Linked DNA regions of Antarctobacter heliothermus. The protein of the gene in region 1 interacts with the protein of each later gene in a pairwise test. Links are inferred from orthologs where the notes say so. Each region holds a gene or a part of one and is shown on either strand. Other genes may lie near its edges. The genes, in order: ANTHELSMS3_RS18330 and grxD.

Region 1 (15,604 bases):
CCGCTCTGTCGCTGCGAACGTCGACTTTGTCCTGCGCAGTCGGGGTCTGCCGCGGGCGCGTCGGGATGATTTGCTCGACCATGTCGGATTGGCCCATAAGGCGCGCCAACCCGCCCGCCTGCTGTCAGGGGGCGAGGCGCAGCGCCTGGCGCTGGCGCGTGCCATGGCGACTGACCCGGATGTTCTGTTTCTGGATGAACCCACCGCCAGCCTTGACCCGGCTTCGGTCAACCGGATTGAGCATATTATTCGCCGCGCCACCCAGCGCGGCACCCGTGTGATCCTTGTGACCCATGACATCGGTCAGGCCCGCCGCATGGCCGATGACGTTGTTTTCCTGCATGGCGGGCGCGTCACCGAACATGCCCCCGCATCCCGATTTTTTCCACAACCCCAAACCCTTGCCGCCCGTGCCCATGTGACAGGTGGCCTTGTTCTCTGACTGAAAACCAACCGAAAGGACTACTGCGATGACTCGTCTTCGCCTCGCCGCGCTGCTTTGCGCGACTGCAATTCCGATGGCCGCAAGCGCCGAAAGCATCCTTGTTCAATCGACCACCTCAACCGCCAATTCGGGCCTGTATACCTATCTATTGCCCATCTTCACCGAGGCGACCGGCATTGAGGTCAATGTGGTTGCTGTCGGCACTGGACAGGCCATTCGCAACGCGCGCAATTGCGACGGTGACGTGCTGCTGGTGCACGCGAAACCGGCGGAAGAAGAGTTTGTCGCCGATGGCCGGGGCACGTCGCGCACGGATCTGATGTACAACGATTTTATCATCGTTGGCCCGGCAACCGACCCGGCAGGTGTCGCCGGCCTGGAGGATGTGCAACCCGCCTTGGAAAAGATCGCAGAAGCGGGCGCGCTGTTTGCGTCGCGCGGCGATGATTCGGGGACTCATAAGAAAGAAGTGTCGCTTTGGGCCGGCACATCAGTCGATCCCGCGACCGCGTCGGGGGACTGGTATCGGGAAACCGGGTCAGGCATGGGGGCCACGCTGAACGCCGGGATCGGCATGGGGGCCTATGTCATGACCGACCGCGCTACCTGGATCAGTTTTGACAACAAACAGGATTACCAGATTGTAGTGCAGGGCGACACAGACCTGTTCAACCAATACGGTGTGATTCCGGTCAACCCAGAGGTCTGCCCCTCGGTCAATGCGGACGCGGCGCAGAGCTTTGCCGATTGGCTGACCTCTGCCGCCGGACAAGAGGCTATTGCCGCCTACATGGTGGACGGCCAGCAGCTGTTCTTTCCCAACGCGCCGGAATGAGCTAGGTCAGGGGGCCTACAGGAGGCCCCCGCCATGCGCGCCGATGCGCCTGAACATCTGCACGAATACCTGACTGTGGCCGAATTGGCCGAGCTGTTGCGGCTAAAGGAACGCAAGATCTACGATCTTGCTGCCTCTGGCGCGGTGCCATGTTCGCGCGCCACCGGCAAATTACTATTTCCGGCGCGCGACATCCGCGCCTGGATTGCCGAGCACAGTACCGGCACCAGCGGTGTGCCTGCGCCACGCCCTAAAGTGCTGCTAGGCAGCCACGATCCGTTGCTGGACTGGGCGGTTCGCGAAAGCCGCTGTGGCCTTGCCACCTATTTTGACGGCTCGCTGGACGGGGTGGCGCGGTTCCTTGCGGGAGAAGGCGTTGCCTGCGGTTTGCATGTGTATGATGCGGCCAGCCAAGATTGGAACCTTGCAGCGGTGGCGCAGGCGTCAGACGCGGTGTTGATCGGGTTTGCCGGTCGTCGTCGTGGTCTGGTGCTGCATCCCGACGCCCCGCAGGTCGCCGCGCTAGAGGATCTGGCGGGCCTGCGCTTTGCGCCCAGACAGCCGCTATCGGGGACAGCAACCCTGTTCCGCCAGCTGTCCGATGCGGCAAGACTGGCAGAGGACTCTATGATCCTGACCCAAGTCGCACGGACCGAAACCGAAGCGGTTCAGGCGGTGGCGCGGAGGGAGGCGGACGTTACGTTTGGGTTAGAGACGGTCGCGCGGGACTTTGGCCTGCGTTTTGTTCCGCTGATGGACGAACGGTTCGATTTGCTGATCGATCGTCGGGCCTATTTCGACCCCCCGATGCAACAGCTGATCCAGTTTTGCGCCGGTAGTGCCCTGCGGTTACAGGCGGCGCGATTGGGGGGCTATGATCTTGGCGACGTCGCAACCGTTCGCTGGAACGCCTGATAGTCTGTCGAATTCCGGACAATGCCCCCCCTCTGCCAATGTTGCGTTTTTTTGGGAATTCCTATCTAATTCGAGATACGGGATGGATTCCCGGGGGGATACAAATGAAAAGCGATCTGACGGTCCGCCTTGCCGGGCGCCTGTCGGCGCTGCGGGCTGCCCGCGGCTGGACGCTGGATCAACTCGCCGCCGCCAGCGGCGTCAGCCGCGCGGCCCTGTCGCGGCTTGAGAACGCCGAGGTCAGTCCCTCTGCGGACGTGTTGTCTCGTCTTGCGGTGGCGCATGAGATGTCGCTGTCACGCCTCTTTGCGATGATCGAGGACGGGTTTTCGGCGCATGTCACGCGGGATGAACAGGCGGTCTGGCGCGATGGCGATTCCGGTCTGGCCAAGCGTTTCGTCTCACCTGCGGCGGCAGCGCTGTCGGGCGAGGTCATGGAATGCAAAATGACGCCCAATTCAGAGATGGTGCAGGATACGCCCGACGTCGTGGGGCAAGAGCATCATCTGGTTTTGTTGACCGGCTATCTGCACGTCAATCTGGATGGGTCGGGCTATGACCTTGGACCGGGGGATGCCTTGCGCTATCGCGAACACGGTGAGGTGCGGCTGATCACCGATCGGGGGCAGGGCGCCAAATTCATGCTGGTCAGTGTCACAAACTGACAGCCGCAGGAAGGCCAGCGTTTCCGTAATTTGCAGCACGCCAGCCGGCAACGGTGAAGCAGGCGGGCCGATCGGTTTTTCGTCCTGACGGTGTTAACTTTTGAGATGTGGCAGGGGGCGCTGCCCCCTCGGCCTGCGGCCTCACCCCCGGGATATTTCAGGACAGAAGAAACCGGGGCCGAGCGCTTAGCAATTGGGGACGTTCACAGCCAACCCGCCAAGCGAGGTTTCCTTGTATTTTTCACTCATGTCGTGGCCAGTCTGGCGCATGGTTTCAATGCAGGCATCCAGCGGCACAAGGTGAGTGCCGTCCCCCCGCAGGGAAAGCGAGGCGGCGGACACCGCCTTGATCGCGCCCAGACCGTTGCGTTCGATGCAAGGCACCTGCACCAGCCCTTTGACCGGGTCACAGGTCATGCCAAGGTGGTGCTCCAGCGCGATTTCGGCGGCGTTTTCCACCTGTTCCGGGGTGCCCCCCATGACGGCACAGAGCCCGGCCGCCGCCATGGCGGCGGCGCTGCCGACTTCGGCCTGGCAGCCTGCCTCTGCGCCGGAGATCGAGGCATTGTATTTCACCAGCCCGCCAATTGCGGCGGCGGTGAGCAGAAACTCTGGGATGCGGGTGCGGCTGGCACCCGGGACGTGATCCAGCCAGTAACGGATCACCGCCGGCACCACGCCCGCCGCGCCGTTGGTGGGGGCGGTCACCACCTGACCGCCGGCGGCGTTTTCCTCATTCACGGCCATGGCGTAAACGTTCATCCAGTCGTTGATCGTGTGAGGTGGGGCAAGGTTCATGCCGCGTTCTGCCATCAGCTGATCGTGGATGTTCCGGGCACGGCGCTTGACGCCCAGCCCGCCGGGCAGAATGCCGTCAAAGGTCAGACCACGGTCGATGCAGTTGTTCATCACCTGCCAGATCCGCGCCACCCCCTTGTCGAGACTGTCGGTGCCGCCGCGTAAGACCTCATTGGCGCGCTTCATCTCGGCGATGGTGCGGCCCGAGGTTTTGGCCATCTCCAGCATCTCAGAAGCGGTCTTGAACGGGTAGGGAACCGGGGCGCCTTCATCGGAGTCCTTGCCTGCGGCCAGTTCGGCTGCTGTCAGCACAAAGCCGCCCCCGACGGAGTAATAGGTTTCCTGCAGGATCACGTCGCCCTGTGCGTCAGTGGCCTTGAGGATCATGCCGTTGGCGTGCCCCGGCAAAGCCGCGCCAAATTCAAACACAAGGTCTGTCTTTGGGTCGAACACCAATTCCGGCAAGCCTGATGGGGTCACGCGACAGGTGTCGCGGATTTGGACCAGGGCGGCCTCGGCGCGGGCGTGATCATAGCTGTCAGGCACAAACCCTGCCAATCCAAGCACGGTTGCCCGGTCTGTTGCATGGCCCACGCCGGTGAACGCCAGAGAGCCATGCAGCGAGGCCCTGACGCCATGCGCCGCAAACGGCGCTGCCCGCAGCAGGTCCAGAAAGCGCGCCGCCGCCACCATTGGTCCCATCGTATGAGACGACGATGGTCCGATGCCCACCTTGAACATCTCGAAGACCGAAAGAAACATGGCGCACCTCCTGTGGTTTAGGTCCGACACTTACCTCAGACCGCTGCAACTGCCGATGCGAAAGCGACATGTGGTCACCCAAAGGCGCGCTCACGCTTTGGTGATCGCCATGTTATCGGCTGGGCGAAACTACTTTGTGGATCGCTTCGTGGCTGAGGGCATCGGGATCGCAAGACGCGCTCCCTGACTGACCAACACGGGAAAGGTTTCCAATGACACGTTTCACCACACTTGCCGCCCTCGCTCTGACCGCAACTGCAGGCACCGCTTTTGCGGAAAGCCACGCCGCAACCGGCAACCCGATGGTTGGCGGTGCACCGATGTTTGCCGACAAGACCATCGTCGAGAACGCCGTAAACTCTGCCGATCACACAACTCTGGTTGCCGCTGTTCAGGCCGCTGGACTTGTAGATACACTGTCCGGCGATGGCCCTTTCACCGTCTTTGCGCCGACCAACGACGCCTTTGCGATGATCTCTGAGGATACCCTGACGGCGCTGATGCAGCCCGAAGCCAAGGCACAACTGGCCACCATCCTGACCTGTCACGTCGTGGCGGCCAACGCCATGTCCGACGCCATTGCCGGGATGATCGCCGATGATGGTGGCATGCATCCCGTGCCGACCGTGGGCGGCTGTACCTTGCAGGCCAAGATGGACGGGGATGACATCATCCTGACAGACGAAAACGGCCGCGCAGCGACCGTCACCATCGCCGATGTCCGTCAGTCCAATGGCGTCATTCATGTCATCGACCGCGTGCTGCTGCCCAAGCAGTAAGGTCCCCGGAGTTGCGCGAGACCCCAACCCCCTGGATTCCCCTCGCGCAATCGTGCGCGCCCCGTGCTTGTCCCAGGATGACGGGGCGCGCATCCTTTCGTTCCAAAAGGAGACCCCGATGAAACGTCGTGAATTTGTTGTCAGTTTATTCGCCACGCCCCTGCTTACGCGCGCCGCACAGGCGGCCGGGGGCAACTTTGAAGTCTCTCGGTCAGACGCCGAATGGCGCTCCATGCTTAGTGATGCCGAATACCGGGTGATGCGCAAAGAGGAGACCGAGCGCGCCTTTACCTCTCCGCTGAATGATGAAACGCGCGCGGGAACGTTCCATTGCAAAGGCTGTGATCTGGCGCTGTATTCCTCCAAGACGAAGTTCGACAGCGGCACCGGATGGCCCTCGTTCTACGAGGCGATTCCCCGCGCGGTCGAGACCAAACCTGATCGCACGCTGTTCTATACGCGGACCGAATGCCACTGCCGTCGTTGCGGGTCACACCTTGGCCACATCTTTGACGACGGCCCGGCCCCAACCGGAAAACGTCATTGCATCAACGGAGTCAGCCTGACGTTCAGTGCGGCCTGATTGCAGCGCGTGTTGGTGTCGACTCAGGACGACGGACGCACGGCCAGATGTGGCTGCGCGTCCGTTCCCGTGAGTGGGGGGAGAGTGTTAGGAAGGTGAATGTTTCAAATCGTACTCTCCCTATGATTGAAAGTCCAGAAAATCCGCGTCAGTTTGGCTTTGTCCGGTCCTGCCAGTTTCGCCCGCATTTAAACCGTAACTGGTACGAGTTGGACGATTGCGGCGGGAAAACCTGCCAATGAGGGGATGATCGCAATGTTCTTGGCGGCCGCGATATCCAACTGCCCAACCGCGCGGCCCAATTTCCGGTAGCCTGAAAACTCCGGTTATTGGTAGGTCGCTTCGGAATCGAACTGCCCGCCATTGGTCTGCTCCAACGTGATGCTGGCAAAGGACACCTGAGTGTTGCTGAGAACCATCTGCCCGAAATCCGTCTTTGGACCCAGCGGCAGATCCCGCGCGTTTACAGGGGCCTAAGGACATCAAGTGTGGCAACTGCTGCAATCAGGCAGCGAAGGATCATGGCAAAACGATCCCTTTAGAGAACAGGACCGATAAAACCATTCCTATGGCGGATGTATGGTCCGGAAAATCCGGGCCATTCTGTCACTTGAAGCTGCGGCTGTCCTTTATCTGGTCCCAGGCCCAGACCACCTGCTGCAACTGTTCTTCCTGACTGCGGTCGCCGCCGTTCATGTCGGGGTGCAGCACCTTGATCAACGATTTGTAGATCTTGCGGATGTCCGCCTTTGTCATGCTGTCACCGGCATCAAGGATCTCGACCGCGCGCCGTTCAGTCGGCGGCAATTTGCGCCCGCCGCCCGGTTTGCTGCGACCTGGATTGCGTGTCGCATTGTTGCCCAGCACCTGATGCGGATCTTCGATGCCCAGCCGCGCCCATGCCTTGGCCTCTGGGTCACGCCAGTCTTTGGTCTTGCGTTCCCATACCTTGTCCGACGACTCCTGAGCGTTCATCTCCGCCTCGGTCTTGCCGTCGAAAAAGCTCCACTTGGCATTGTATTCGCGCACATGGTCTTTGCAGAACCAAAAGAAGTCATCCAGCACATCCGGCGCTTTGGGCGCACGGAATTTTCCCGGCTCTTCACAACCGTCATGGTCGCAGATCCGTGTCGACGTCTCCTGTGCGCCGGTCATGCCCTTGCGGCCACGCGGATTCTTCTTCTTCGCGGACCTCACGGACATGTCGAAACCGAAGGGATCATCTTTGCTCATACCGCACCTCTTCTCGACTCGGACGCCAGAGCATAGACTATCGGCGATCAGTTTACAGGGGGGCTTGCGAAAAATGTCGCGCGCAGATGAAATACAGTCGAAACTTGAGGCAGCTTTTGAAGCTAGCCAGATTGAGGTCCGCAATGACAGCGGGCGCCACGCCGGCCATTCGGGCGATGACGGCAGCGGCGAAAGCCACTTCCACGTCGTCCTGCGCGCGCCCGAATTTGCTGGTCAGTCACGCATTGCCCGCCACCGTGCCGTGCACAGTGCCTTGGGGCCGGAACTGGTGAGCGCGATCCACGCGCTTTCGCTGGATCTGGATACCTGAGCGGGCATGCGGCGACGTGACAAACACGCCAGACAAAAAAATAGGGGCGGGTCCTGCTGGACCGCGCCCCTGACTTTTTATGAACTAACGGATGAAACCCCCCAAGTTCAATCATTTGCGTGTCGCGTCGATCAATCCTGACGCTAGCGATGGCTATAAAACAACGTTAACACTTTATTAACACATTTGCAAGACGCAGGTGCAGTCAGGGATTCCTTACCTGCATAAGGCAAATTCTTTGACCCATTCCCGGATCACGACGGCGCATCCCGCCCCGGATTTGATCCGGGGTCTCAATGCAAGAGTATTGAGCATGCCGATGCGCGGCTGCTTGCCGCCGGGCTACAGGCCCAACTTCGCAGCGACGAGTTCGTTGACGGCTTTGGGGTTGGCCTTGCCGCCCGTGGCTTTCATCACCTGACCCACGAACCAGCCCGCAAGTTTGGGGTTCTGCCGGGCCTTTTCCACCTGTGCGGGGTTGGCGGCGATGATCTCATCTACTGCCGTCTCGATCGCGCCGGTGTCGGTAACCTGTTTCATGCCGCGCTCTTCGACAATCTGTTCGGGGTCGCCGCCTTCAGTATAGACGATCTCGAACAGGTCCTTGGCGATCTTGCCGCTGATCGCATCGGATTTGATAAGCCGAATGATTCCAGCAAGCTGCGCGGGACTGACCGGGCTATCCGAAATGTCGCAATCGTCCTTTTTCAGGCGCCCGAACAATTCATTGATCACCCAATTGGCCGACAGTTTGCCGTCGCCTGCCGACGTCACCACCGCTTCGAAATAGGCGGCGTTCACCACCTCGGCGGTCAGCACGCTGGCATCATATTCCGACAGGCCAAAGTCTTTGACAAACCGCGCCTTTTTCTCATCGGGCAGTTCCGGCAGCGACGCCGCGATGTCATCGACCCACCCCTGTTCGATCTCTAGCGGCAGCAGGTCGGGGCAGGGGAAATAGCGGTAATCATGCGCCTCTTCCTTGGACCGCATCGACCGCGTTTCGCCCTTGTCCGGATCGTACAGGCGCGTTTCCTGATCGACCTTGCCACCCGCCTCGACAATCGCGATCTGGCGCTTGGCCTCATAGTCGATGGCCTGCTGGATGAATCGCATGGAGTTCATGTTCTTGATCTCGCACCGCGTTCCAAGATGGTCGAAATCCTGCGTCTCCATGTATTTTTCATACTGGCCCGGCAAGCAGATCGACACGTTCACATCCGCGCGCAAATTGCCGTTCTGCATGTTGCCGTCGCAGGTGCCCAGATAGCGCAGGATCTGGCGCATCTTGACGACATAGGCGGCTGCCTCTTCGGGGCCGCGAATGTCGGGACGGCTGACAATTTCCATCAGGGCGACGCCGGTCCGGTTCAGATCGACAAAGGACATGTTGGGATCCATGTCGTGGATCGATTTGCCCGCGTCCTGTTCGACGTGGATACGTTCGATCCGCACCCGGCGCGCCACCCCCGGCTCCATGTCCACAATTACCTCACCTTCGCCCACAAGCGGATGATACAGTTGGGAAATCTGGTAACCCTGCGGCAGATCCGGGTAAAAGTAGTTCTTGCGGTCAAAGGCAGAGGTCAGATTGATCTGCGCCTTCAGGCCCAGCCCGGTGCGCACCGCCTGTTCGATGCAGTATTCGTTGATGACTGGCAGCATGCCGGGCATCGCCGCATCCACAAAAGACACGTTGGAATTGGGTTCCGCGCCGAATTTGGTCGATGCGCCAGAGAACAGCTTGGCCTGGCTGGCCACCTGCGCGTGAATTTCCATGCCAATGACCAACTCCCAGTCGTGCTTGGCCCCGGCGATCACCTTGGGTTTGGGCGCTTCATAGGTCAGATCCAGCATCACGGGTGTCCTCATGCGGGGAAGAAAGGGGTTGTGATGCGGTCTAGAACAGGCACGGGCAAGGGGCAAGGGGCGCGCGTCAGCCGCCTTTTATCACACGCAGATCGTCCTGCCCAATGGCCAGCCTGCGACCGGCGTCCAGCGCCGGGGTGAAAAATTCAGTCAAGGTCGACATCGCGCGCTCACGGCCCAGCCTTTCGATCTCGATCTCGGCGTTGCTCGATGCGCTGGGTCGGGCTGGGGCCTCTGCCCAGATCACCGGATGAAGTTCGCGCAGGTGATCCTGTACGATCCAGCCAAAGCAATCTGCGATCCGCCTGCGGGAGCTGCCCTCATCAGTGCGCCCACCCAGCCGGTAGCCAATCAGCGCCGCCATCCGGTTGGCCATCACCTGCGACGGTTGCCGGGCCAGAATATCGTGCAATCCCTCTACGAACAGCTCAACGTCGAGTCGGCGAAAGGCCCCCTGATCCTCGACCAGTGCGCCGAGATAGACCCATGTATACCCGCCCGCGCCCCAGATATCGGCTGTGCGCGACGCCGTTCGTCGCGCCTGTGCGTCAAGTATCTCCCAACTGCCAAACCGGACCGGACGCAGGGCGTTGCCAAAGTCCAACATATGATGCGGATTGCCCGGATCGAGGTCGATCAGGTCCTCAAAATCATCGGCGACACGGGCATGTGGCTGCGGATCGGCCTCCAACACAGCGCAACGCACCAGCGCCCACAGAGGGGTGTCATGTTCGAATGGGTCGAAACGGTCGTTCAACCGGACTGCGGCGGCCATGTGGTGGGTATAGGCATCATGACGCTCAGGGGGCAGGTCGGTGGTCATGGCCGTCCCTCGCCATGCCCGTGCGGCCTCGACATGGGCCATGGCAACGATATGGGCGATGACCGGACAGTCCGGCAGGTCTGTAAACAGGGGGTCCAGCGAGGCCACCGCCGCCTGCACGGCGAGGGGGTCGCCGCGCGCCACGCCCTCGACAATGGCGTCGGTGATGTCCTGCCGCGCTCCCTCGCACATCATAGCGGCCTGTGAGTGTAGACCCGGGGTCAAGGCGCGGTTGTTGTCGGCCCTGCGGATTTCCAGTGACAGTTGGTCCCAATCCTCTTGCCGGGCCAGGAACCGACCGCGCGCCCGCAGTCGTGCAGCGTCCTGCGCTGCTGGTTCCGGATCGCGTACGGGGATCTGGACCGCAAGGCGCGGCATATCAGGGTCAACTGGCGTGGACGGGTTGGGGATCACCGGCGCAACAGCCTGAACCGGGACGGGTTTCAAGGCCGTCAGTCGAGCAGCCAGAGTGCGGGCAAAGGGGAATAGGGAAATCAATGTCATGACCGCCTTTTGCCTGCGATTCGCGGCCAAAATCTGGCGGCTTCCGGGAATTGCGCCGACCTTCTTCTGGCGATTGCCTGACTTTGGTGAAAGACCGCTGACAAGATGTTGCGGGGTTGTGGACAATGTTCCGCCAGCATTGGGGGACCGGGCGGGTTTTTGCTCTTCCCGCAGAGAGTTTTACGCCTGCGGCGGCAGGGCTGCTTGCATCCGTGTGGCGGGTCAGAGACAGTCCAGCGCCATGAAAACGATATTCGCCTTTATTTGCGGTGCCGGGTTGCTCGGTGCTGCGGCCTTTGCCAACCCCGATCCGGCGGTTGCGGTGGCCCTGAACAACCCTGCGGCTCCTGCCGCCGAGCAGGTCTCTGGCCTTGCCGTTCCGGTGTCTTTGCGCCCGGTTGCACGCAAGCGGATGCGCGTCCCGGATGCCCGGTGGGACAACATCGATGGCAGCCGCAGCTGGAGCGTTGCGATCTTGCAGGCGTTGCGCACCCACGCCAATGAACTGCCCGATCTGGTGCCAAAGGACATCGCGAAATACTGCCCCGCCTATCCCAGCGCCGGGCGCGCGCAACGCGAGGCGTTCTGGGTTGGTCTGGTGTCTGCCTTGGCATGGCACGAAAGCACGCACCGTCCTACAGCGGTGGGCGGCGGCGGCCGTTGGTACGGGCTGGTTCAGATCTATCCGCCAACGGCAAAATTCTATCAGTGTCGGGCGAAAAGTGGCGGCGCACTGAAAGACCCCGAGGACAATCTGTCCTGCGCGCTGCGGATTATGGCGGTGACGGTGCCGCGTGACATGGTGATCAGTCGCGGGATGCGCGGTGTGGCGGCGGACTGGGGACCATTCCATTCCCGGCGCAAGCGTGAGGACATCATGTCCTGGACCCGGTCACAGGACTATTGCACGGGCCTTGCCCGGTCGCTGCGTCCGGTGGCGCGCCCGGATGAAATCGGGCCGCAGAAAAATGACACGAGCCCAATGCCGATGCCTTTGGGCGTCCTCTCCACAGATGGAAAATGAAACGCGGCACGGCGCGATCATGCCCGAAACGGTCAGACCTTGAGCCAGCTTGGCCGCCGTGTTGCATCGACCAGTGATACCGCAGGGGCCTTGGGCCCGCCCAAAGCCAGCGTGGCGCGACGAAGCATTTCGATGCCCTCTTCGGACTTGGCCGGCAGCGCCTTGGGAGAGATCGCCTCGCCCAAGGTGATGCGATAGGGCTGACGCGCCTTGTTCAACGTCTCATGGAACAGGGTGATGTCGCGCAACGTAGGGTGTAGCAGGTCAAACAGATAGAACAGGACCGAATTGCGCGCCCGAATATGCACCGGAATCACCGGCAGATCGAACTTGCGCGCGATCATCGCAGCACTCGCCATCCAGGGCCGTTCGTGCAGCGACAACCCGCGCCGTTTGGCCAGACGCCCGGCGGGAAAAATGACGCCAAGACGCCCTTCATCCACCGCCTGCCGGGTATAGGCCATCGTCTCACGCGTTTTGCCATGGCTGCGTTTTTCCTTGCGCCATTCGACGGGGGCAATCATCTCTGCGTATTGCGGCAGCACCCGCATGATGTCGTGATTGGCAAAGTAATAGGTATCACGTCGGATCTGACCCAGAGCGTGATGCAGCATGATGCCATCGGCAATTCCGGTCGGGTGATTGGCGACAATCAGCGCCGCGCCCTGACGCGGCAAGTGGTTGAGTCCGATCACCTCGGTGTCCTTGGCCAGCATCTCTGCCATGACCCGCATAATCTGGTCGGCGGACATTTCTTGGACCAAGCTGCCGATTTCCAGCGTCTTCTCATAGCCCAGCATGCGATTCAGGACGGCGCGTATCGGCTGCACATATGGCGAGTTGGAAAACAGCCAAGGTGCGCGCTCGGCGATCAGCGGATCAATGCGGTCTCTCATTTTAGCCCCAAGATCATAATTTCGTGACGCGTCGGTGACAGCGGCGCCTCGTCAAAGGGAATAGTACACCACACCGCCCGCGGACGCACGCCCGCGACTTGCGGTTTCGGCAATGCCTTGCCGCAAGGGGAAAAATGGGCGCAAGGCCACTCCCAATGGTTCGTTGCATCGGGTTGGGAACCAGACCGGACCGGGCGTCTGTACGGCGCGTCGATTGGATGGATATTCATTTTATAACATATAGATGCAGGGAGAATTTAATCTTTTATCCGAACAGGACAAAGTGATGCCGTTCGGTCCGGATGCCGCGTGCCTCCACCGCGTCCTGAAATCGGGGATGTGGCGGCAGGCTGTCCTGCGGCAGAGTGATGCGGCGACCGTCCTCCAGTACCAAACGCACCCGGATCGAAAAATCGAGTCGCGTCTCCAATCGGATATGGTCAATGCGTGCCAGTGCCACATCTCCCTCGGCCTTGCCCGAGCCCCAGCGCAAAACCGTGTCGTCCAGCTGCAACCACGCGTGGCGACCGGTCACGAAATCCAGCAGGGCTGGCAGCGTCACCAGCATCACAAAACCCACGACCCAGACAGAGGCCTGTAGTACAAACCACAGCGTCAGCAGGGCCAGCCAGATCAGCATCAACACCAGAAAGGCGCGCAGGCTTCGGCCTGACGACGCATGTTCCAATGGTGTCACCGGCCCCCCGACACGTCGAGGATGGACCGGGTGACATATGACGCGCGTTCTGACAGCAGCCAAAGGATCGCTTCGGCGCATTCCTCTGTGGTACCAGCCCGGCCCATGGGCGTGGTGGGGGCGAGTCGTTCTAGCCGGTCTGGTTGCCCGCCTTTGGCGTGTATGCCTGTCTCAATCAGTCCGGGACGGATGGCGTTGACGCGGATGCCCTCTGGTGCCAGTTCGTCGGCCAGCCCAAGGGTAAAGGTGTCGATGGCTCCTTTGGAGGCTGCGTAATCGACATATTGATTTGCCGATCCCAACCGGGCCGCCATGGATGAGATATTGACGATGGCACCGCCAAGGCCCCATTCGCGGATCAGGGCGACGGACTGCCGCGCCACTTCGATCGCGCCAAAGACATTGACCGCAAACACATGGCGCACCCGGTCCGGTGTCAGGTCGGCGATGCTGCCATGCGGGGTCACGATGCCGGCGTTGTTGACCAGACCGATCGGTCCGGGCTTAAGGTCGCGGACTTTGGCAAACATCTTTTCGATGGACTTGGGCTTGGTGACGTCCGCCTGGATCAGGTAGGCCTGCGCACCCATGCTTTCGACCATGGCGGCGGTGGTTTCGGCGCCGTCGCGATCCTGACCATAGTGGACCACGATCCGCTGCCAGCCGGAAAAGGCCGCAATGCGTGCTGTGGTTGAGCCGATCCCGGCGCTGGCCCCGGTCACGATCAGAACGCCGTTCATGCGCGGGTCTCCGGCGCGTCAAATGGATGATGAGTGGCGATAAAAACAGGCGGCATGGGCTTCTCCGGAGCGGTTCGGCGGCAGGCTAGCCCGGTTTCGCAGCGGGCTACAAGATTGCCTGACGTGTCAGGGCCGCTGACTTGCGCCGAGCGCTTGATTTCTCGCAATTTGTCACATTGGCTGGCGCGGCTTCCCGCACCAGCCGCGAACGGGCCTGACCGTCACGCGCCCAGAATGCGCGCAACCATTTCCGCGGTGTCACGGCTCAGCTTGGGTTTGTCGCGCAGCCGTTCCAGCTGAACCCGGATCAGCGCCTGCCGGTCCGCATCATAGCGTTTCCATGTCTGGAACGCGGAACACATGCGCGCGGTGGTCTGGGGGTTCAGATCGTCGAGCTTGATCAACCATTCGGTCAGCAACGCATAGCCCGCGCCATCCTTGCGGTGGAACCCGGCGTGGTTCATCGCCATGGCCCCCAGAACGGCACGAAAGCGGTTTGGGTTTTTCCAGTCGAAATCCGCATGCTGTGTCAATGCCGTGGCCCTTGGCACGACGTTGTCCGGGGCCGTCGCGCCGACCTGAAGGCCAAACCACTTGTCCATGACCAGACGGTCCTTGCACCATTGCGCCTCAAACGCGGCAAGGGCGTCCTGATCCTTGCCTACCCGAACCAGCTGCCCCAAAGCCGACAGTTGCAGCGTCATGTTGTCGGCGCTCTCGAACTGCGCCTGTGCCGCCTTGCCGCCGTCCAACCGCGTGGTCAGAGCAAGAACGGCAGACCCCAGTGCCCGCTTGCCCGATTGGTCGGCGTCGGGACGATAGGCGGCGTCGACCGTGCCCTCTGCCGCCAGACTAGGCAACAGATCGGCCCAGCGTTCGGCCTTGAACTGCGTCAGCGTTTCCTGTGCGGCAAAGATTGCGTCCGGGTCCGGTGTCACGCCGCGTTCGAACAGCACCTGCGCCATTTCGTTCTGCGACGGCCAGCCCATCATCATGGCCCGGAATGCCGGGTCCAGATCGCGGTCCCGCAACACCCGTTCCAACCCGTCCAGCCAGGCCACATCCGGGCCGGCGTTTTCGGTGATCATCGCAAACAGGCAGTCGCGCCCCAACAGTAACGAGGCCTCCCAGCGATTGACGGGATCGGTGTCATGCGCCAGCAAAAAGGCGCGTTCCTCGGAGCTGGAATCGCGGTCCAACACCACCGGCGCGGAAAACCCGCGGTTGATTGAGGGGATAGGGCGCGCCGCCAGTTCGTCAAAGCGAAAGCTCTGGGTTTCCTCGGTGATTTCCAGCACGCGGGTTGGGACGACCTCATCGCCGTTGGGATTCAGCAAACCAACTGCCATGGGAATCACCTGCGGGGCCTTTTCCGGCTGGCCGGGCGTAGGTCGCGTAGTTTGGGCAAAGGTCAGCGTATAGGTGCCATCGGCCCAATCCTCCGTCACGCTGACGCGCGGTGTGCCGGCCTGAGAATACCACCGCTTGAATTGCGCCAGATCTCGGCCGGTTGTGTCCTCAAAGACCTTCAGCCAGTCCTCGATTGTGGCGGCGTCGCCGTCGTGGCGGTCAAAGTACAGTGTCAACGCCTTGGCATAGGCCTCATCCCCGACCAACGTCTTGAGCATGCCAATCACCTCGGCACCCTTGTCATAAACCGTCGCCGTGTAAAAGTTGTTGATCTCCTGAAAGCTTTCGGGCCGCA
Region 2 (15,448 bases), 140 kb from region 1 along the record:
CCATGAATGAGCCGCATTTTCAGGGCCATTTCCCCGGACTGCCAATCATGCCCGGCGTGACCATCGTCGAGGCGATGGCACAAACCGCCGCCGTTATGGTGGGGGCCGCGCTCGACATGGCCGACAAGGAGATGAAGGTTTATTTCATGGCCATCGACAAGTGCAAATTCCGCCGCAAGGTGGTGCCCGGTGACCAGTTGCGGATGCGTTTAACCACCCTGCGCGGCAAACCGGGCGGCAAGGTCTGGAAATTCGGCGGCGTGGCCGAGGTTGAGGGCGACATGGCCGCCGAGGCGGAGTTCACCGCCATGATGGACCTGCCGTCTTGACTGTGGACACGGTGATCCATCCTGCCGCAGTCGTCGAGGACGGTGCGCGGCTCGGACAGGGCTGCGTGATCGGCCCGTTCTGCCATATCGGGCCAGAGGTGGTGCTGCACGACGGTGTCGAGCTGAAAAGCCATGTGGTTGTCACCGGCACGACAGAGATCGGTGCAGAGACAGTGATCTTTCCCTTCGCCGTGATCGGAGAGATCCCGCAGGACCTGAAGTTCCGTGGCGAAAAGACCAGTTTGGTAATCGGTGAGCGCAACCGTATCCGCGAGCATGTGACCATGAACACCGGCACTGAGGGCGGTGGCGGCGTCACGCGCATCGGCAACGACGGGCTGTTCATGGCGGGTTGTCATGTGGCGCATGACGTTCAGGTGGGCAACAATGTGATCCTCGTCAACAATGCCGCGCTGGCCGGTCATTGCGTGATTGAGGATGAGGTGATCATCGGCGGTTTGTCGGGGGTCCATCAATGGGTGCGCATCGGGCGCGGCGCGATCATCGGGGCCGTGACCATGGTGACCAATGACGTGATCCCACACGGGTTGGTGCAGGGGCCGCGCGGTGTATTGGATGGGCTGAATCTGGTTGGCCTCAAGCGGCGCGGCGTGGCCCGGTCCGACATCACAGCGTTGCGCGCGGCCTTTCAGATGTTGGCGCAGGGCGAAGGGGCCTTTCAAGATCGCGCGCGGCGACTGGGTGAAGAAACCCAAAGTGACTATGTACGCGAGATCGTCGAATTTGTGCTTGGCGACAGCGACCGCAGCTTTCTGACACCGGGTTGAGGGACGATGCTGGCCTTGATCGCAGGGCGCGGAGCCTTGCCCGCCGCTGTGGCCGAGGCCGCGTCCGGGTCTTTCCTGGTCTGTGGGCTGGAGCAGTGTCCACCTGATCACCTAAAGGCCGATCACCTGTTTCGGTTGGAGCGGTTGGGCGGTTTGCTTGTTTGGCTGAAAGCGCGCGGTGTGACCCAGGTGTGTCTCTGTGGGGCCGTGACTCGACCCGACCTGTCACCTACACGATTGGATTTTCGGACCTTGCCGCTTGTCCCGCGAATTCTGCGCGCGCTGCGTCATGGCGACGACGGTGCCTTGCGGATCGTCATTAACATTCTCGAAGGGGCGGGTTTCACCGTGTTGGCGGCGCATGAACTGGTGCCGGACCTGTTGCCTGACGCGGGTGTGCCGACTGTGTCCCAGCCGGGAGATGCGGCGGTACAAGCGGCCAGTGTTGGCGATGGTGTCTCTGACGATCAGGCGCGACGCGATTTGGGGCAGGCAAGTGTTGTGCAAGCCTCCCAGATCATCGCGCGCGAGGGGCAGGACGGCACCGATGCCATGCTGCGCGGTCTGGGGCCAGAGGCGCATGGTGGGGTTCTGTACAAGGCATCCAAGCCCGGTCAGGACCGCCGCGCCGATTTGCCGGTGATCGGGATCGGCACGGCAGAGGGAGCAATCGCCGCCGGTCTTGCCGGCATTGTGATAGAGGCAGGCGGCGTCATGGTTCTGGACCGTGTCCGCGTGATAGAACGGCTAAACGCTGCGGGACTATTCCTCTGGGTGCGCGAAAGGGGGACGTAATGCGGGTGTTTATCACCGCTGGGGAACCCTCTGGGGATCGCCTTGGCGCGGCGCTGATGGCGGGGCTGAAAGAACTGGTGCCAGATGTCACCTTTCGCGGCATTGGCGGACCGCTGATGCAGGCCGAAGGGTTGGACAGCCTGTTCGACATGGATGAAATCAGCATCATGGGGATTGGTGAGATCCTCAAGGAATACCGCCACCTCAAGGCGCGTATTCGACAGACCGCCGATGCGGTTGTGGCCGAGCGGCCTGACGTGCTGGTCACCGTGGACCTGCCAGAGTTCAGCCTGCGTGTGGCGCGGCTGGTCAAAGCGGTGTCTGACGTGCGCGTGGTGCATTATGTGGCCCCCACCGTCTGGGCATGGCGCCCCAAGCGCGCCGAAAAGATGGCGGCACATGTGGATCAGGTGCTGGCCTTGTTGCCGTTTGAACCGCCTTACATGGAGGCGGCAGGCATTCCCTGCGATTTTGTTGGTCATCCAGTGGTGATGGAACCGCAGGCCACGACAGATCAGGTGCTGGCTTTTCGCGCGCGCCACGGAATCACCGGAGAGATGGCGTTGATCCTGCCGGGGTCGCGTCGGTCCGAGGTTGGTCGTCTGTTGCCGATCTTTGCGCAGGTCGCGCACCAACTGCACGCTATGCGACCGGATCTGCGGATGGTGATCCCCGCCGCCGGGCCAGTTGCGGCCACGGTGCGCGCTGAGGTGGCCAATTGGCCGGGCGCGCCGCTGTTGATTGAGCCTGCCAATGACCCCGACGGATTGGACAAACGCGCGGCCTTTGCGGCGGCGGATGTGGCGCTGGCGGCCTCGGGCACGGTTTCATTGGAACTGGCGGCAGCGGGGACGCCGATGGTGATCGCCTATGACATGAGCTGGCTTAGCCGCCAGATCATTGGCCGGATGCTGCGTGTGGACAGCGTAACGCTGGTCAGCCTGGTGTCCGAAACCCGCGTGATCCCGGAGTTCATTGGCGCCAAATGCCTGCCCGGACCGATCACACAGGCCATCGGCGCAGTTCTGGACGCGCCCGGCGCGCAACAGTTGGCGATGGATCTGACCATGCAGCGGCTGGGGCGCGGCGGGGAACGGCCCGGCCTGCGCGCTGCGCGTGCCGTTTTGGACCGCTTGCCGACAGGCAAGCCGCTGCACTGATCCCACCGCGACAAGAAAAGAAAACGGGCCGGAAACTGATGTTTCCGGCCCGCTTCCCTGTGTCGTAGATCAAAAGGAGGCTCAGAGCATACCTTTGACCTTTTCCGCCACCGCCTCGGCGGTGATGCCGAAATGCTTAAACAGTTCTTCGGCCGGTGCCGACGCACCGAAACCGGGCATCCCGACAAACGCACCCTTGTCGCGCTTGCCACGTTCCCCGAACAGCCAGCGGTCCCAGCCAAAGCTGACCGCAGCCTCAACCGCGACGCGCACCGGACCACCCGGCAACACGCGACGGCGATAGCTTTCGTCCTGTGCCTCGAACAGCTCCCAGCAGGGCATCGACACAACCCGCGTGCCGATCCCCTCGGCCTGCAACAGATCGCGTGCGGCCATGGCAATCGACACCTCAGAGCCGGTCGCCATCAGAATCGCCTGACGCTTGCCCTCTGCATCGGCCAAGACATAGGCGCCTTTTTCGGTCAGGTTGGCGTTCTTGTGCTCCAACCGCACGGTGGGCAGGCCCTGACGGGTCAGCGACATGACCGACGGCGTACCGGTCTGGCGCAGCGCGATTTCCCAGGCCTCGGCGGTTTCGACCGTGTCGGCGGGGCGGAACACCAGTGTGTTCGGCGTGGCGCGCGAAATCGCAAGATGTTCGACCGGTTGGTGGGTCGGGCCGTCTTCGCCCAGACCAATGGAGTCGTGGGTCATGACAAAGACCGTCGGCGTCTGCATCAGCGCGGCCAGCCGCATCGCGGGGCGCGCGTAGTCGGTGAACGCCATGAAAGTGCCGCCATAGGGGCGCACGCCACCGTGCAGCGCCATGCCGTTCATCGCCGAGGCCATGCCGTGCTCACGGATACCGTAGTAGATGTAGCGGCCCTTGCGGTTGTCGGTGTCAAAGACACCCAGATCGCCGGTCAGCGTGTTGTTCGATCCAGTCAGATCGGCAGAGCCGCCCAGCGTTTCCGGCATCACCGGGTTGATCACCTCTAGCGCCATTTCGGATGCTTTGCGGGTGGCCACCTTTGGCGCGGTCTCGGACACCTGTTTTTTCAGGGCCTTGATCACAGCCGACAGTTTTTTCGGCGCTTCGCCGGTCATGACGCGGGTGAACTCGGCCTGACGGGCCGCGCTCATGTCCGCCAGACGGGTTTCCCACTCGGCGCGATCCGCAGCACCGCGCGATCCGGCCTTTTCCCACCAGGACTTGACCTCGGCGGGAATGTCGAACGGCGCCGATGTCCAGCCCCATGCCTCTTTGGCGGCATTGTTCTGGTCATCGTTGGTCAGCGCGCCGTGACCTTTCGAAGTGTCCTGCGCCGCGTGGCCAAGGGCGATATGCGACTTGCAGGCGATCATGGACGGCTGTCCGGTCTTCTTGGCGGCGTCGATGGCGGCGTCGATGGCCTCTGGATCGTGGCCGTCGATTTCCTGCACATGCCATCCCGATGCCTTGAACCGAGCGACCTGATCAGTGCGATCCGACAGTGACACCTTGCCGTCGATGGTGATGTCGTTGTTGTCCCAGAAGACAATCAGGTGGCCCAGTTCCAGCCGCCCGGCAAGACCGATGGCCTCATGGCTGATGCCCTCCATCAGGCATCCGTCGCCAGCGATGACATAGGTATGGTGGTCAATCAGTTTCCGGCCAAACCGCGCGCGCAGGCTTTCCTCTGCGATGGCGAACCCGACAGAGTTGGCGATGCCCTGACCCAGCGGGCCGGTCGTGGTCTCGATCGCCTTGGCGAGGAAGTTCTCTGGGTGACCGGCGGTTTTGGCGCCCAGTTGGCGGAAATTCTTGACCTGCTCCAGCGTGATCTCGGGGTCGCCGCACAGATACAGCAGCGCATACAGCAGCATCGAGCCATGGCCGGCCGACAGGATAAAACGATCACGATCAGCCCATTCGGGCTGGGCTGCGTCGAACTTGAGGTGCTTCGAGAACAGCACGGTGGCGACGTCGGCCATGCCAATGGGCATGCCCGAGTGACCTGAATTGGCGGCCGCGACGGCGTCAAGCGCAAGCGCGCGGATGGCCGTGGCGCGCATCCAGTGATCCGGATTGCGGGTACGAAGCTCTTGGATATCCACCGGGTTTCGATCCTCTGGCTGGGGGTTTTGCCGCGTCAATAGCAGCCATGTGGCGAAGTGCAAGCAATGCGCCGCGTGGCGCATGAAGGCCGCCGTCTAAGGCCTTGGAAGATAAGGGGGCGCATTTTCCTTTTTCGCTTGTTAAACTTTCCAGAACCCAAAGTGCGGCGATTCGGTCCACAGGGAAAAGGCACCCCGCGCACAGCGTGCACCGGGCCGGGCAAGAGGACGAAACAGGGCATATGAGCCAGATCGAGGACTTGCAGTCGCGGATCACACGCGCACTGGATCGCATCGGGCAGGGGATCGACGGGTTGAACCCCGGCCCTGCACCAGAGGATTATGAGGCATTGCGCGGCCGGGCAGAGGCTGCCGAACAAGAGTTGGCCCAGACACGAGAGGCCTTTGCCGCAGCGCGTGAACAGGCCGAGGCTGACCTGGACGCCGCAGTGGCAGCCGTTCGTGTTGACGCGGCTGCAGAGATGGAACGCGCTCTGGCAGAGGCGCAGACGATGTCGGACACCGATGAGGGCGACACGCCCGAGGTCACAGAGCTGAAAGAGGCGCTGGACGAAGAGCAGATGGCCAATGCCCAGTTGCAAGAGCGATTGCGCGTGCTCAAGGCGCGCATGGCAGAGGCCGAGGACGCCACCAGATCTGAAGCTGCAGGTGCTGCGTCGTTGGCGGCGTTGGACGCAGAATTGCAGAAATTGCGCGCCGCCAACGAAGAGCTGATGGCTGCCAATGCCGCCCTGCGCGAGGCCAACGCCCAGGGTGTCGGTGAGCCAGAGTTGATCAATCGTGGCATGGAGGCCGAGCTGGAGGCGCTGCGCGCCGCGCGCTCTGCCGAGGCGGCAGAGACCGGGGCAGTGCTGGACGCGCTGACACCGCTTCTGGCGGAGGCCGCAGAAGACGGGAGTCAGGGATGAGCCAGATGGAAGTCGAGATCAAGATCGGCGGTCGCAGCTTTGAGGTTGCCTGCCAACAGGGCGAAGAACAGTACTTGCTGTCGGCGGCCCAACTGCTGGACACAGAGGCTCAGGTGCTTGTGACCCAGATCGGCCGGATGCCCGAGGCGCGGATGTTGCTGATGGCGGGGTTGATGCTGGCGGACAAGACCGCCGGGCTGGAAGAACGGCTGCGCGAGGCACAGGACAAGCTCAAGGCTGTCGAGGGCGAACTGTCCGAGCTGAAGTCAAAGCCAGCGCCCGTTCCTGAAAAGGTCGAAGTGGCGGTTATTCCGGACGATCTGACCGATGCGCTGGCCGAAATTGCCGCCCGTGCAGAGGCGCTGGCCAATACATTTGATGAGGCACAGGCCGGGTAAACGACCTGTCGGTCAAGCGATAGTGGACGGGGCGATGTGGCGACAACAGCGCCTTGTCCCGTTCTCAAACCAGCCTGCGCCTTTCGTCTTCTAAACAGCTGGCGTCATCCGCTCAGTTTCTGGCTCAACGCTCGCCCCAGTTCGACAAAACGCAGCATGTCATCGGTGCCGCGCAGCAGTCCGGTCCGCCTGATCCGCAGCCCCTCTCGCCCCAGCGAAACCACTGGCTGCATCGCCTCGTTCAACCCTTTGCGCGCCTCGATCAGTTGGGGCACGTCCCGCACCGGGGCCAGGGCGGCCTCACATCCCGGCGTTGCAAACAATGTGCCGCGCCCGTCGCCGGACACCGCGCGCAAATCTGACGCCTCGTCGCCCAACCCGCCGGTCATCCGGTCCAGCAGCATCTTTCCGAGCATGCCGCCTCCGGTCTTGGCCAGCATCATCTCTGCCATGGCTGCGGTTTTTTCCGGGATCTCCGGCCCCAGCAGCGCCAGCCCGGAGTCCAGCGCCAACCGGGATTGGGTAAACTGGGTCCAACGCCGCGTGCTGCCATTGCCGCCCGGTGTTCCGCTTGTCTGCACATACTGCACCAGCTCCCACCCCTCAGACGGGTCCGATATCACCGACCGGCTGCCGCGCCCGCCGGTTGAAGGGGTATGGTGATAGGTCCAGCCCTGTTCGGCTGCAAATGTCTTGAGTTGCTCCCGTTTCTGATGTCCGCGCCGGACCGCAAGGGCGATCAGTCCGGTTCCCAGAAACGACGCAAGGATCAGGGTTACGACAACAAAAAGCTCCACGACAACTCTCCAGAGTTCAAACGTCAGAATTGAAAATGGCGGGCAGGTTGAACCTGCCCGCCATCACAATTTTTCTGACGCTTTGCCTTGGGTCAACCGTTGGCTTCGCGGATCTTTTCTGCGGCGTCCTTGTCGTAGGCAACGCCGTTGGCCTCGAACAGCTGGTCCAGTTCGCCTGACAGGGTCATCTCGGTGATGATGTCGCAACCACCGACAAATTCACCTTTGACATACAGCTGCGGGATGGTCGGCCAGTCGGAGTAGTCCTTGATCCCTTGGCGGATGGCATCGTCCGCCAACACGTTCACGTCGTTATACTCGACACCCATGTAGTTGAGCACACCGGCCACGCGGCTGGAAAAGCCGCACTGAGGCATGGCCTTGTTGCCCTTCATGAAGAGCACGACGTCATTGGCTTTTACGGTTTCGTCGATCTGGGTCTTGGCATCGCTCATATCTGTCTCCGTTTCCACGCCCGTCGGCGCATTTGTCGTTGGACCCGCCACAGACGTGGTCCATGTCTGAGTAATTGCGGCATTCTGCAGAGCAAAAAGATGACCGCATCGTAAATTCCAAACGCCGCGTACAGCAGTGCGTTCAGCACCTAGCCTGCGGCCTCACCCATCAGTCGGGTGCTTTGGTCGTCAGGGCTAGCGCGTGCAATGCGCCATCGGGACCGTCCATCTTACCTTTGAGCGCGCCGTAAACCGCCCGCTGCTGCTGAACACGGTTCTTTCCGCGAAAGCTTTCGTCGATGACAAGGGCCGACATGTGGACCCCGTCCTGTCCATCGACAGAGATCTTGGCGTCGGGAAAGGACTGACGCAGCAGATCCTCTAGTTCCTTGGCATACATCGGCATGGGCGGCTCCGCTCGTTTCGGTGTTTCCGATTGAAATAGGGTGTCATCCGGGGGCGTGCAAGCGGCGTCCCCGCGACGTCAGGCCGCGAGGTCTATCCAGACCGGCACATGGTCCGAGGGTTTTTCGCGGCCGCGAATGGCAGAGTCGATCTGGCAATCGGTCATCAGGTCGGCCGCCGCCGGGGTCAGCAACAGGTGGTCGATGCGGATGCCGTTGTTCCGTTGCCACGCGCCCGCCTGATAATCCCAAAAGCTGTAGTGACCCGGTGCCTGCGTGCGGGCGCGGAATGCTTCGGTAAAGCCAAGGTTCAGGATGCGGCGAAACGCGGCCCGGGTTTGCGGCAGGAACAGCGCGTCCTCGGTCCAGACCTCGGGGCGGGCGGCATCCTCGGCCTGCGGGATGACGTTATAGTCGCCCGCCATCAGTGCGGGTATCTCGTCGGCCATCAGTTCGCGGGCGCGGGCCTCCAGCCGGTCCATCCAGGCCAGTTTGTAGTCGTACTTGGGGCCGGGGGTCGGGTTGCCGTTGGGCAGATACAGCCCGCAGACGCGCACTGCCTGCGTGTCGCCCATCACTGTGGCCTCGATCCAGCGCGCCTGTTCGTCGCTGTCATCACCGGGCAGCCCGCGCCGAACATCCTCCAGCGGACGTTTGGACAAGATCGCAACCCCGTTAAAGCCTTTCTGTCCGTGAGTTTCGACGTTGTAGCCGCGATCCTCAAAGGGCTCTCGCGGAAAATTCTCATCGACCGACTTAATTTCCTGACAAAGCACAACGTCCGGTTGCGCCTCGTCCAGCCAATCTAGCACGGCAGGCAGGCGTGCCTTGATTCCATTGATGTTGAAAGTGGCGATTTTCATGACGGGACTCCTGCCGGTGCGGTCCTCATGGATTGCAGGCAACACGGGTCCGGTCAAGCGTCACAGAAAAAGTGCTGAATTGTACCAGTTGAGTTGAGCATTGTGTCGAGACTGCAACCTATTGGCGTCTGGGGCGTCACAAAACACCCGCTCTGGTCCATATGATTCGGGGTTGAAACGCACGTCTTCGGCTTTGCAAAGCGGCGTTGCCTTGCAAAGTTTGAAACTATCCACAGAAAATTTGTTTCTGTGGATAAGCCGTATTGTGACGGATTTCGAAACGGCTGCCCGAATCGAAATTGTGGATAAGCAAATTATTAAACAACCTTAACAAGAATTAACTTTTTTGCAAACAGCTTTTGCGTGCAGATTTCAAGGGCATAGCAGCTCAACCTGGACAAGGAGCGACACCATGACTGCCCTCATCAATATCCATAGCCCTGAAGAAATCGTTTCCAGCGCGGAAACGAGCGCCTTTGCCGGCGACGCCGTCGAGGCGTTCACCTCGTGGTCTGGCCCGACGACTGGCGACCTCTTCTCGGGTGGCTCCGTCGAAGCCTACACGTCTTGGTCCGGGCCGGCGACCGGCACACGCGAAACGGGCGATTCCGTCGAAGCTTTCACCTCTTGGTCGGGTCCCGCAACTGGTGATGTGGACCGTGGCGACAATGTCGAGGCGTTTACCTCATGGTCCGGCCCGGCGACCGGCGACGCTCAGCGCGGCGACAATGTGCAGGCGTTCACGTCCTGGTCTGGTCCCACAGCGGGCGACCGTGACGCAGGCGACAATGTCGAGGCGTTTACCTCGTGGTCCGGCCCGGCGACCGGCGACGCTCAGCGCGGCGACAATGTGCAGGCGTTCACGTCCTGGTCTGGTCCCACGGCAGGTGACCGTGACGCAGGCGACAATGTCGAGGCGTTTACCTCATGGTCTGGTCCAGCGACCGGCGACGCGCAGCGCGGCGACAATGTGCAGGCGTTCACGTCCTGGTCTGGTCCCACGGCAGGCGACCGTGATGCAGGCGACAATGTCGAGGCGTTTACCTCGTGGTCCGGTCCGGTGACCGGCGACACCGAAACCGGCGACAGCGTTCAGGCCTTTACCAGCTGGTCGGGTCCGGCACGCGCCTAATTTCAAACACCGATACCCGGGCGGGGCGGGGACGCTCTGCCACATGACAGCAGGAGATCCCAGAGATGAGCAATATCATCCAACTGACCGTCCCGTCCCGGATACCCCCACTGGAAGCGCGGATTACCGCGCTTCTGGGAGCCTTTGCAGATCACCGGCGCACCGGCGATGACGTGTTCTGGTTGAAGGAAAACGCCGAACTTCTGAACATTCTGGAATGTACCGGCCAAAGCGTTGCGCCAGAGGCGCTGGCGCGGCACGCGGGGTTTTATGCCGACGCGGTGACCCGGCTGGAATTCTTTCCACAATACTACCGCTTTCTGCTGTCGATGTCGCTCGATCTCGAAGATCTCGGGATGCCGGGAAACGAAGCCCAAAGGATGGTGGATTTCGCCGCCCGCGAAGGTCTGGCAGAGGCCGAGCTTTCGGATCTGCAACGCGCCGAGGCGCGCCGTCTTATGTCGCGCCGGGGGATTGATCCCGTTCGCGACGACGGGTTGAACGACCGGTTGCGCGCCTTTTGCGCCCGCACCGCGACCTTTGCGCTGCCCAACAAGAAAGCCGCGTATGAACTGACCCACATCGTCTACTACCTGTCGGAATACGGCCGCCGCGATCCCGATCTGCCAGACGAGGCAATCCAGAGCCTGCATTTCGCCGGGCTGACCGCCTTTCTGGATCAGAACGCCGATTTGGTGGCCGAGGTCTGCATCGCGTTGCACTACGCAGGGCGTACGCCGCCCGCTGTATGGACCGCGTGGCTGGAACAAGAGACCGCCGCGTATGGGATAACCGCTGATCCGTCCGCCTCACTCAATGACGACTACCATGAATATCTGGTGTGCAACTGGCATCAGGCGGTCACAGGCTCTGCGTTGTTCCGCAAGCCTGTCTGCGACGACCGGTTGCATTTCAAAAGCGGGGCCCGGCCGCAGACAGTTCTGCGCGAACTCAGCCAAGCCATTTACGGTCTTGATCGCCGCTCTGGCGACTGGGGGCGGATGCGGCCCATAATGGAACCGTCGCTGTCGCCGCAGGCCCGAGACGTTCTAAGTGTTGCCGTCAACTCGAGCACGCTATTCGATGCCTATTTTGAGGGTTTCGCCCGGGCAGGCCGCGCATGAACCGGGTCGTTTTGTCCAGCGCAATGGTGGGGGCGGCGCTGATCGTCGCGTATACCGGCATGATGGCCGCAGCGGATGGCATCACCAAGTTCATTGCCGGGGGCTATGCGGCTCCTCAGCTTTTTGTGCTGTCTTCTGCGCTGGTCATGGCTTTCGCGCTTGCCGGGGCGCGGGCCACTGACACGGGTCCGGGTCTGCGCATCCGGTCGAAAAAGCCCATGATCGTGCGATCGGTATTGACGGTTATCGCATCGGTTGCGTTTTTTCAGGCATTTCGCCTTTTGCCCTTTGCCGATGTCTTTCTGTTCATCGGGTTGATCCCGCTGATCGCCGCTGTCCTGTCCGGCCCGATCTTGAATGAGACACCGCGCCCGGCCGCATGGGCGGCGCTGGCCCTTGGGGCGGGCGGTATCCTGTTCTTGATGCCGGGTGGTGTATCAAACGCGCAGGCTGGCCATGCCTGGGCCCTGTTAGCCGCGGTGACAGGCTGCGGGTCGATGCTGGCGGCGCGTGTCATCGCCAAGGCAGAACGCGCACCGTTGGCACAGGTCTTCTGGCCCAATGCCGCGTTGATGGTGACCATGGCCGTAGCACTGCCCTTTGTCTGGAAACCGATGAGCCTGACCGACATGGGCTGGGTCGTCGCCTACGCCGCTGCGTTGTTCGCCGCCCGCTACATCGTGGCAGAGGCGCTGCGCTTGCTGCCTGCCTATGTTGCCACTCCGCTGATGAACCTGCAATTTGTCTGGATGGTGGTGATCGGCTTTCTGGCCTTCGGCGAGATCCCGACAATCGGCACTTGGGCGGGGGTCATGCTGGTGGTCGGCTCTGGCATGTGGTTGATCCTTGAGGAACACCTTGGCCGTCCGCGGGTCATCCCGGCTGAGTGAATCTGTAACATCAGTACAAAAGCCAAGGGCGTCCAAAACGGACGCCCTTTTTCATGTCTTTCCCGGTGGAGGGCAAGGACATCCTGCGCCGCCAATGATCCGGTTTCAGATCGAAAAGGACGTCCCGCAGCCACAGGAACTGGTGGCATTCGGGTTTTCGATCACAAAGCGCGCGCCGATCAATTCATCCGAAAAGTCGATCACCGCACCGGACAGAAAGGGGAGGGACACCGGATCTACAATGACCTGTTCGTCGCCGCCTGCAATCACCAGATCGTCGTCCGCCGGTGCGTCAAGTTTGATCTCATACTGAAAGCCGGAACAGCCGCCGCCCTCGACGGCCACGCGCAATGCCTTGCCGTCTGTTCTGGCGCCGATCTCGGCCAGGCGTGCAAACGCGCGGTCCGTTACTTTCGGTGGCAGGTGCATGTCGTTTTCCCCTGAGATAGCTTTCACAATCGATCTAGGCATAAGTGGGCGATGCTTCAACCCGTGGCATTCGGCCTCGGCTGGCGGCAAAAGCCAACCCGCGCTTCAGCGTGTGCACCGTGTCATCGTCGGGCAAAGTGCAAATGTCCCTTCGCAGGTAACACTTGAAGAGGCGGTAAACAGAAGGCCGAAGGCTGCGAGCGAGGCCAAGGAGATTGACCGCCTAGCCCCTCCATCCAACTCTGGAAATCATATCGCTTTCGACCCGAACTGCCAAAGACAGCAAAGGCCCCCACCCAAATGGGGCGGGGGCCGAGGCATCGCGATGCTGGATTACTGCTGGTCGCTGATCCAATTGGCCAGATCCAGCGTCTGCTGGGCAAAGCGGCGTCCCGTCGACAACTGATGGCTGAGGTGCAGGCCGACCACCGCGCCGGTGGCGGCGTCAAAGATCGGTGCGCCCAGGTCGCCGAAATCACTATGGCAGCTGTGCTCAAACGTCTTGGCGGGCAGATAGGCCGGGTCGGCGTGAACCGCACCACAGTGCTGGAACTGCATCGACTCGCCGCGCGGATGCGACAGCATGAACAGCGGCGACCGGGGATCGGGAATCGCCTTGCCGACGCGCTGGATGCGGTCCGCAGAAAAGCTGGTGTCAGGATCGGCGATATGCAGAACCGCAATGCCGGTTTCGCGGCTCGACAGGGTGGGGTCGAGCGTCAGGACATAGCCCTGTGCGGACCATAGCCGCTGATCGGGGAACACATGGTCAAAGACGATGCGGATTTCCTCAATTGTGCTGGCGTGTGTGTTCGGGTTCTCAAGAACACCGGGCACACAGGCATAAGAGGTCGCCACAACGGTGGGGCCAAAGACAAAGCCGGTGCAGAACACGGGACCATAATCGGTGGACACCCGCAAACGACCGGTGCCGCGCACGCTGTTGACGATCGACACTTCATATCCGTCGCCATAGTCGGGGGCGGCAAAGGTGATGTAGGGCATTTCCTCGACCGGTTTGGCGTCGGTGGAAGAGGCCGGATCCAGCGGTACGCCGGACAGTCGCGGGCCAAGAGGGCGGGGCTGCGGGGGCGGCGTTGGGACGAGCGTCTGGCGCGGGGTGATTGGATCGGGTGCCACGAACGGCGGCACGGGCGGTCGTGTGGCTCCGGGGTTGATCAGGGGTTGCGTGATCACTTGTTCGGGCGGCGGCGCGGGTCTGGGCGTCGGAGCAGGCGGGCGTGTCCCGCCAGGGTTCGGCGCCTTGGCCGGCGGGGCGCCGGGATTGATCGCCGTTGGGTTTTTCGACCGTATGTTGGTCAGATCCTTGTCCTTGTCGGGCTTGGCCGTGGGGTCAAGGACCAGGGTTTCGGTCGTTGGTTTAATCTTATCGGCCTCGCTTTGCGCAATCGCAGACGCGGGCAGGGCGAGGATAATACAGCTGAGGGCAACGCTGCGCAGGGGGCTGAACATGGCTTTCTCCAAGGGTTGGACTCTTAAATTCTTGGTCCCAGTCTACCTTTGGCAGGGGGTTACGCATAGTAAGGTTCCCCGGACGTTTTGACGGCAGCCAAATCACCAAGTGTCTGAAAAGGTTGAAACCGGCTGCGGGGCGATCCCGAAGGCGACCGAACCCGTTGCCACGATGGACGTGCGTTGAGTCGTTGGCCGGTTTGATAGCCACATCCAGTGCAAGGGGGACGGTTTCTCGCGCAAGGGAACGGGGCCTGCACCGTGAAACAGTGGGGTGTCGGGCCGCGCACCCGCAATCCCTGTCGCACGTCGTTGTTCTTGCAGGGGGCAGCGGGTATGACGGCCAAGAACAGACAGCCTGGGACAGAATTCATGCGCGCCAATTTTGCCTCGACGCCTGAGGGCGCACGCGGTCGTCGCTTTCCTGAAGAGGAAAGCGCTCATCGCTCTTGCTTTCAGCGCGACCGCGACCGGATCATTCATTGCTCCGCCTTCCGGCGGCTGAAACACAAGACGCAAGTCTTTGTGGAACATGAGGGTGATTTCTATCGCACCCGACTGACCCATTCGATCGAGGTGGCGCAGGTGGCGCGGACCATCGCAGGGGCGCTGGGGTTGAACTTTGATCTGACAGAGGCGGTGGCGTTGGCGCATGATCTGGGTCACACGCCCTTTGGTCACACCGGTGAAGAAGCGCTTGACGCGCTGATGGCCCCTTACGGTGGGTTCGACCACAACGCGCAGACGCTGCGGATCGTCACCCGGCTGGAACGCCACTATGCTGAATTTGACGGTTTGAACCTGACTTGGGACACGCTGGAAGGTATTGCGAAGCACAACGGTCCTGTTGCGCCGCTTGGCCCTGACGGCCAGTTGACCGGCGATGTCCCTTATGCGCTGGCCGACTACAATGCTGCACACGATCTGGAATTGCACACACATGCCAACGCAGAGGCACAGGTGGCGGCGCTTTCGGATGATATCGCATACAACAATCACGATTTGCATGACGGGTTACGCGCTGGTCTTTTCACCGAAGACCAGATTGCCGATCTGCCCATCGTCCGCGACGCCTATGCAGAGGTCGATGCGAAATACCCCGACACCGACAGCTATCGTCGGCGGCACGAGGCGCTGCGGCGGGTTTTTGGTGCCATGGTCACTGACCTGATCGAAACTTCGCGCGCGCGGCTTGCGGCCTCTGGCGCGACCAACGCGCAGGACATCCGCGACATCGGCCATCCGGTGATCGGGTTTTCCGATGCGATGTGGGGAGATCTGAAACAGATCCGGTCGTTTCTGTTCAGCAATATGTACCGAGCGCCGCATGTGATGGAGCAACGCAGCCGCGTCACGCAGGCGGTGAATGAGTTGTTCCCGGTCTA

What was found.
Region 2: the proteins of ANTHELSMS3_RS18330 (region 1) and grxD interact in binary tests that used the Escherichia coli proteins (3 or more experiments, as listed by UniProt). The link is inferred for Antarctobacter heliothermus from one-to-one orthologs.

What each region holds. Positions count from the first base shown.
Region 1 is NZ_CP022540.1:3,868,296-3,883,899, reverse strand. What follows is about bases 5,728-8,717. They hold ANTHELSMS3_RS18330 (BolA family protein), read left to right. Parts: upstream 5,728-7,088; coding sequence 7,089-7,346; downstream 7,347-8,717. Other genes in these bases: gatB (Asp-tRNA(Asn)/Glu-tRNA(Gln) amidotransferase subunit GatB), read right to left, coding at 7,689-8,717; ANTHELSMS3_RS18335 (J domain-containing protein), read right to left, coding at 6,389-7,015; msrB (peptide-methionine (R)-S-oxide reductase MsrB), read left to right, coding at 5,728-5,782. Also shown: ANTHELSMS3_RS18375 (ATP-binding cassette domain-containing protein), read left to right, coding at 1-442; ANTHELSMS3_RS18370 (substrate-binding domain-containing protein), read left to right, coding at 471-1,280; ANTHELSMS3_RS18365 (helix-turn-helix transcriptional regulator), read left to right, coding at 1,314-2,195; ANTHELSMS3_RS18360 (helix-turn-helix domain-containing protein), read left to right, coding at 2,300-2,860; ANTHELSMS3_RS18355 (L-serine ammonia-lyase), read right to left, coding at 3,047-4,420; ANTHELSMS3_RS18345 (fasciclin domain-containing protein), read left to right, coding at 4,633-5,199; more of msrB, read left to right, coding at 5,318-5,727; more of gatB, read right to left, coding at 8,718-9,203; ANTHELSMS3_RS18320 (hypothetical protein), read right to left, coding at 9,283-10,542; ANTHELSMS3_RS18315 (transglycosylase SLT domain-containing protein), read left to right, coding at 10,784-11,566; ANTHELSMS3_RS18310 (lysophospholipid acyltransferase family protein), read right to left, coding at 11,599-12,462; ANTHELSMS3_RS18305 (hypothetical protein), read right to left, coding at 12,728-13,159; ANTHELSMS3_RS18300 (SDR family oxidoreductase), read right to left, coding at 13,156-13,899; pepN (aminopeptidase N), read right to left, coding at 14,121-15,604. UniProt on the Escherichia coli protein: Transcriptional regulator that plays an important role in general stress response. Has many effects on cell morphology, cell growth and cell division. Acts by regulating the transcription of many genes, including dacA (PBP-5), dacC (PBP-6), ampC and mreB.
Region 2 is NZ_CP022540.1:3,729,185-3,744,632, reverse strand. Bases 6,068-8,901 are described here. They hold grxD (Grx4 family monothiol glutaredoxin), read right to left. Parts: upstream 7,749-8,901; coding sequence 7,386-7,748; downstream 6,068-7,385. Other genes in these bases: xth (exodeoxyribonuclease III), read right to left, coding at 8,233-8,901; ANTHELSMS3_RS17725 (BolA/IbaG family iron-sulfur metabolism protein), read right to left, coding at 7,918-8,154; ANTHELSMS3_RS17735 (hypothetical protein), read right to left, coding at 6,601-7,293; ANTHELSMS3_RS17740 (cell division protein ZapA), read left to right, coding at 6,095-6,496; ANTHELSMS3_RS17745 (hypothetical protein), read left to right, coding at 6,068-6,098. Also shown: 3-hydroxyacyl-ACP dehydratase FabZ, read left to right, coding at 1-329; lpxA (acyl-ACP--UDP-N-acetylglucosamine O-acyltransferase), read left to right, coding at 332-1,117; ANTHELSMS3_RS17760 (LpxI family protein), read left to right, coding at 1,124-1,912; lpxB (lipid-A-disaccharide synthase), read left to right, coding at 1,912-3,072; tkt (transketolase), read right to left, coding at 3,154-5,169; more of ANTHELSMS3_RS17745, read left to right, coding at 5,412-6,067; more of xth, read right to left, coding at 8,902-9,015; ANTHELSMS3_RS17715 (DUF6749 family protein), read left to right, coding at 9,428-10,147; ANTHELSMS3_RS17710 (DUF6902 family protein), read left to right, coding at 10,213-11,271; ANTHELSMS3_RS17705 (DMT family transporter), read left to right, coding at 11,268-12,161; ANTHELSMS3_RS17700 (HesB/IscA family protein), read right to left, coding at 12,267-12,590; ANTHELSMS3_RS17695 (trypsin-like peptidase domain-containing protein), read right to left, coding at 12,924-14,063; ANTHELSMS3_RS17690 (deoxyguanosinetriphosphate triphosphohydrolase), read left to right, coding at 14,436-15,448. UniProt on the Escherichia coli protein: Monothiol glutaredoxin involved in the biogenesis of iron-sulfur clusters.